One region of the Methylophilus sp. DMC14 genome, then DNA from elsewhere that is predicted to be linked to it. Evidence: predicted binding sites of a transcription regulator. Region 1 holds the regulator's gene; the other holds the start of a gene.
What was found. The regulator sigma-54, encoded in region 1, starts transcription at its own class of promoters, with help from an activator protein. The targets are predictions, from matches to a motif close to TGGCACNNTTCCTGCT.
Positions count from the first base shown of each region.

Region 2: a site for sigma-54 is predicted at 1,663-1,678, ahead of glnL (nitrogen regulation protein NR(II)). Genes of this name have one in related genera too.

Region 1 covers NZ_JBQUZA010000002.1:462,684-465,894, reverse strand. The annotation lists gene tyrS (tyrosine--tRNA ligase) at 1-1,011, shown strand, start outside; gene ACT53C_RS06520 (RNA polymerase factor sigma-54) at 1,057-2,601, opposite strand; gene lptB (LPS export ABC transporter ATP-binding protein) at 2,608-3,211, opposite strand, start outside.
Region 2 covers NZ_JBQUZA010000001.1:817,011-820,221, reverse strand. The annotation lists gene glnA (type I glutamate--ammonia ligase) at 1-992, shown strand, start outside; gene ACT53C_RS04005 (DUF4124 domain-containing protein) at 1,120-1,611, shown strand; gene glnL (nitrogen regulation protein NR(II)) at 1,721-2,824, shown strand; gene ntrC (nitrogen regulation protein NR(I)) at 2,841-3,211, shown strand, end outside.

The DNA of each region.
Region 1 (3,211 bases):
GACCTGGGCCATCAGATTTTATTCCTGATCGGTGACTTTACCGGCATGATTGGTGACCCAACGGGCAAAAGCGCCACCCGTCCACCCTTAACCGTGGAGCAGGTCAAGGCCAACGCCGATACCTATGCCGCACAAGTCTTCAAAATACTGGATCCCACCAAAACCGAGATTGTTTTTAACTCCAACTGGTTAAGTGAACTCGGTGCGGCGGGGATGATCAAGCTGGCTGCCAGCAATACCGTGGCCCGCATGCTGGAGCGGGATGACTTCTCCAAACGCTTCAAGGGTAATCAACCGATTGCGATTCACGAGTTTCTGTACCCGTTACTGCAAGGATATGATTCGGTCGCCCTGCAAGCGGATCTTGAGCTCGGTGGTACCGACCAGAAGTTTAACCTGCTCATGGGGCGTGAGTTGCAAAAGCAGGCCGGCCAGTCGCAGCAATGTGTGCTGATGATGCCGCTGCTGGAAGGGCTGGATGGCGTCAATAAAATGTCCAAATCACTCGGTAACTACATTGGCATTAGCGAGGCGCCAGAGACTATTTTTGCCAAGATCATGTCGATTTCAGATGAACTGATGTGGCGCTATATTGATTTGCTGTCTTTTGCGACGCTGGAAACCATTGCCGAATGGAAGGCGCAAGTCGCCAGTGGCGCAAACCCCCGCAATATCAAGGTCGGCTTTGCCCAAGAAATTGTGGCGCGTTTCCATGGTCAAGCCGCGGCTGAAAAAGCCTTGCAGGACTTCCAGACCCGTGCCAAAGGCGGCATCCCGGATGACGTGCCCGAAGTTGAAGTGACCATTGAAGGCGACAGCATCGGCATTAGCCAATTGTTAAAACAGGCGGGCCTGGTTGAAAGCACCAGTGAAGCCATGCGCGCAGTGCAGCAAGGCGGCGTCAAGCTCGACAGCGTCAAGGTGGATGATAAGAATCTGCCTTTGACTAAAGGTGTGACAGTGATCGCACAGGTGGGTAAACGTAAATTTGCCAAGATCACAATCAGGTGATCGGAGCTGAGAAACAAAAAAGGCCGCATCTGCGGCCTTTTTTGTTTAGAGCGTTTTGCGCAAGTTCGCGGGCGGAATATTCAGGGACTCGCGATATTTGGCTATGGTACGGCGGGCAACGACGATGCCTTGTTGTGCCAGTGTGTCGGTGATCTGGTTGTCCGACAAAGGCTTTTTCGGGTTTTCTTCGGCCACCATTTGCTTGATCAAGGCTCGGATGGCGGTGGCAGAGCAGGAGCCGCCTGCGTCTGTGGCTACCGAGCTGCCAAAGAAGTATTTGAGTTCATAGACGCCACGCGGTGTGAGCATATACTTATGCGTGGTGACACGTGAAACTGTGCTTTCATGCAAGTCGAGTTCTTCGGCGATTTCACGCAGTACCAGTGGGCGCATGGCTATTTCACCATGCTCAAAGAAGTTGCGTTGGCGGTCTACAATGGCTTGCGACACGCGCAAAATGGTCGAGAAACGCTGCTGGATATTCTTGATCATCCATTTGGCTTCCTGCATCTGGCTTTGCAGGTATTGGCCTGAACTCTCGCGGTTGCGCTTGAGGATGTCCGCATACATCTGGTTGATGCGCAGTTTGGGGATCACGCCATCATTTAAGGAGGCGACCCAAATGCCCTTGATTTTTTTAACCACCACATCGTGCTGGATAAAGTGATCGTGACTAAAGCTGGAAAACTCGCTGCCGGGTCTGGGGTTTTGCTGGCGGATCAGGTGCTGCGCCGCCTTGAGTACCGCTTCATCGCAACCAAGCACCTTGCGCAGTTTGACAAAGTCTTTGTTGGCAAGCAGCGCCAGGTGGTCTTTGGCAATGGCAATGGCGGTTTGCAAGTGTGGCGTTTCTTGCGGCAAACGCGTCAGTTGCAAGAGCAGGCACTCGCGTAAATCGCGCGCACCTACGCCTACAGGGTCCAGATTCTGGATCAGCTTGAGGGCGGTTTCCAGTTCCAGCAGCTCGACCTCAAGTTCGAGTGGCAAGTGCTCCACAATCTCCTGCAGATCTTGCTCCAGATAGCCATCATCAGTGATGCTATCCAGTAGCAGTTTGACCAGGCTCATGTCACGTTGCGACAAATGTGCCAGTTGTATCTGGTCAATCAGATGCTCGCGCAAACTGATGCTGGTGGTTTCCTGTCTGGAAAAGTCACTGTCTTCGTCTTCCTGATGATTGCGTCCGGCTTCGTCCCAGTTGCTGGTGCTGCCAAACTCTTCATAATCATCTTCAAACTCTGGCGGCGTGAATTCCTCGTTTAAATTGGGCAGGTCGCTCTCGCTCCCGCCCAACTCATCGTGCAAGTCTTCACGCAGACTTTCTGCCGGTGCGGTGATCTCTTGCTGCGTTGCCATGTCAAACGAGCTGGCATCTGTCGGCTCAGCTTCTACAGTGGGGGGAGGCGGTGTGTTATCTTCAAACTCGCCTTCTTCACCGTCTGACATTTCCAGTAACGGGTTTTCCTGCAGGATGGTTTCTAGTTCCTGGTTCAGTTCCAGCGTGGAAAGTTGCAGCAAACGGATCGATTGCTGCAGCTGCGGCGTCAGCGCCAGATTTTGCGAAATACGTAATTGCAGGTTCTGTTTCATGACGGATTACAGCCTAAAATTCTTGCCCAGATACACTTCACGCACACCTTCGTTCTGAATGATTTCATCGGGCGTGCCTGCTGCAAACACAGCGCCTTCATTGACAATATAAGCGCGGTCACAGATGTCCAGCGTTTCGCGCACATTGTGGTCGGTGATTAAAATACCAATATTCTGACTGCTCAGGTAGCGGATGATTTTCTGGATTTCGATCACGGCAATCGGATCAATCCCGGCGAACGGTTCATCCAGCAAAATAAATTTAGGGTCAGTGGCCAGGCAGCGCGCAATTTCAACGCGTCGACGTTCGCCACCAGACAAGCTGACGGCCTGACTGTTGCGGATGTGCTGGATATGCAATTGATCCAGCAAGGACTCAAGCCTTGCCTCACGCTGCTCTTCCGTATAGGGACGGGTTTCAAGAATGGCGAGGATGTTGTCGGTTACGCTGAGCTTGCGGAAAATGGATGCTTCTTGGGGCAGATAAGCCAGGCCCATGCGCGCGCGCTCATGCATGGGCGCGCGGCTCACGTCGGCGCCATTCAGCGTAATGTTGCCTTCATCCAGCGCAACCAACCCTACAATCATGTAAAAGCTGGTGGTTTTGCCT
Region 2 (3,211 bases), on a different contig from region 1:
AATGGGATGCCACCATGGGTGGTAGCTTTGTGAAAATCAACTCCGAAGAGGCCGCTTGGTCCTCAGGTGAAAAATTCGAGGGCGGCAACACTGGCCACCGTCCAGGCGTTAAAGGCGGCTACTTCCCAGTGCCTCCTGTCGATTCATTGCATGACATCCGCTCTGCCATGGTCATGACTTTGGAAGAATTGGGCGTGCCTGTTGAAGTGCACCACCACGAAGTGGCAACAGCGGGTCAATGTGAAATCGGTACTAAATTTGCGACCTTGGTACAGCGTGCTGACTGGACGCAAATCCTGAAATACGTAGTGACTAATACTGCACACGCTTACGGTAAAACTGCTACATTTATGCCTAAACCGATGTTTGGTGACAACGGCTCCGGTATGCACGTACACCAGTCAGTATGGAAAGATGGCAAAAACCTGTTTGCAGGTAACGGCTATGCAGGCCTGAGCGACTTCGCTCTGTACTACATCGGCGGCATCATCAAGCACGCACGTGCACTGAATGCGATTACCAACCCAGGCACCAACTCATACAAGCGCTTGGTTCCACACTACGAAGCACCAGTCAAACTGGCTTACTCAGCTAAAAACCGTTCTGCTGCGATTCGTATTCCATTTGTGCATTCAGACAAAGCACGCCGTGTTGAAGCGCGCTTCCCAGACCCGATTGCTAACCCATACTTGGCTTTCTCAGCCCTGTTGATGGCTGGTCTGGATGGCGTTCAGAACAAGATTCACCCAGGTGAACCAGCGACTAAAGACTTGTACCATCTGCCACCAGAAGAAGATGCATTGATCCCAACGGTATGTTCATCTCTGGAACAAGCATTGGAGTATCTGGATAAAGACCGCGAGTTCTTAACACGCGGCGGCGTTTTCTCAGACGACTGGATTGATGCATACATTGCATTGAAAATGGAAGAAGTCACTAAACTGCGCCAAACACCACACCCAGTGGAATTTGGCCTGTACTACTCTTGCTAATCACAAGAGCACGCACTAAAACAGGGCAGCCCAGGGCTGCCCTGTTTTTTTATGTGCGCGCTGTTCCGTCAACGTTTTTAGGCGAGCAGACGTTGATACCCTCAACGATCTACTCTAAACTATTGCCATGAAAAGACTTTTTTACATTTGCACCTTCGCGCTCATGTGCAACCAAAGCTGGGCAGATATTTACAAATATACCGACAGTAACGGCGTCACCACCTATACCAATATCAAACCCGAAGGCAAAAGCAAGGCAGAGCTCATTATTAGTGGGCCCAGAACCACAGAGCCTCCACCCCCTGCCAGGGAGAAAAAAGCCAATGTAAAAACACCCTCTCCGGCCGATTTTCCCAAAGTCGATAATCAGACACAAAATCAACGCGACCAAAAGCGGCGAGAGCTATTAATGAACGAGCTTTCTCAAGAAAAACAAGCACTTGAGAATGCACGCCTGTTATATGAAGAAGCCCAGAACACGCCAGAAGTCTATAGAGGTGCCAATGGAAAAACGTTTAGGAATGTCGCCAAGTATGAAGAAAAACTGCGAGTGATTGAGGCCGAAATTCAGGCACATGAGCGCAATATCGAGCTGTTAAATAAAGAACTCAACCTTTAAATGCACCATTTTGGGGGCTTGCTCAATCATTTTTACGTTTCTTGTAAGAATTGGCTTGGGTTTTGCTTTAAAACAGGGCGTGATTCACTCTTTTTAACAAGCTCAGGACATGGTACAGAAATCTCCCAACGGCTTTAGTGGTTTAGAGCATATTGCCACGGCAGTCATTTTGCTTAATAACCAACTAGAAGTTACTTACGCAAACTCCAGCGCCGAGATTCTGTTTGCATTTAGTGCCAACCAGATTCAAGGGGCGCATATCCATGACGTGTTTGTGAATTGCGAAATTTTGCAAATGGCCGTGACTAACGCCATAGAAACACAGAGCCCATATCGTGAGCATGAGTTTGCACTGACCACCCAACGCGGCCATACAACGGCCGTGACCTGCACAGCCACCCCTATTTCAGCCGCGTTCAACCAAACGCCGGAAGACATGCTGATTCTGGAATTTGTGCAAATGGATCAGCAATTGCGTATTGCGCGTGAAGAGCGCATGTTGATACAGCAGCAAGCCAACTCTGAATTACTCAGGAATCTGGCGCATGAGATCCGCAACCCGCTAGGCGGCTTGCGTGGTGCGGCACAATTGCTTGAATTTGAGTTGCCGCAACCCAGCCTAAAAGAATATACCCAGGTGATTATCAAAGAGGCTGACAGACTACATAGCCTCATGGACAGACTGCTGGCACCACACCGCGTGCCAAAATATGAGCCCACCAACATTCATGAAGTGCTGGAGCGCGTACGCAGTCTGTTACTGGCAGAATCGCCTAACCATATCCGCGTGATCCGCGACTACGATACCAGCTTGCCGGAGCTCATTGGCGATCGCGAAAAACTGATCCAAGCCGTGCTCAATATTGCGCGTAATGCGGCACAAGCGATGCAGCAGCACCAGACCGAAGGTGCGAGCATTACTTTCCGCACGCGTGCTGAGCGCCAAATTACGCTAGCCAGAAAACGTTACCGTGTCGGGATTCATTTAGAGATTATTGATAACGGCCCAGGCATCCCTGCCGGCATCAAAGAACGTATTTTCTACCCACTGGTATCCGGTCGTGAAGGCGGCACAGGCTTGGGCCTGGCCTTGGCACAAACCTTTATTACCCAGCACCACGGCATGATCGATTGTGACTCGCAGCCGGGTAAAACCATCTTCCATATATTGCTACCTATTGAAAGTACGCAATTAAAATCATCCGTACAATAATTCACGAGAAACAGCTATGAAGCCAATCTGGATCCTAGACGACGACAAATCCATCCGCTGGGTGTTTGAAAAAGCCCTGGCGCGCACCGACTTTGATTTCAAAACATTTTCCTCCCCAGCAGAAGCCCTCAACGCTTTAAATCGTGAACAACCCCAAGTCATCGTCAGTGACATCCGCATGCCCAATGGCTCGGGCCTGGACTTTTTATCCGAGGTGAAGCAGCGGTATCCTGAAATTCCAGTCATTATCATGACCGCCTACTCAGACCTCGAAAGTGCTGTCGCAGCCTTTCAGGGTGGCGCGTTTGAGTATCTGGCCAAACCGTTTGATGTAGATCAAGCCATCGAAATTATCAAACGTGCCGTTGAAGAAAGCATGCGTCAATC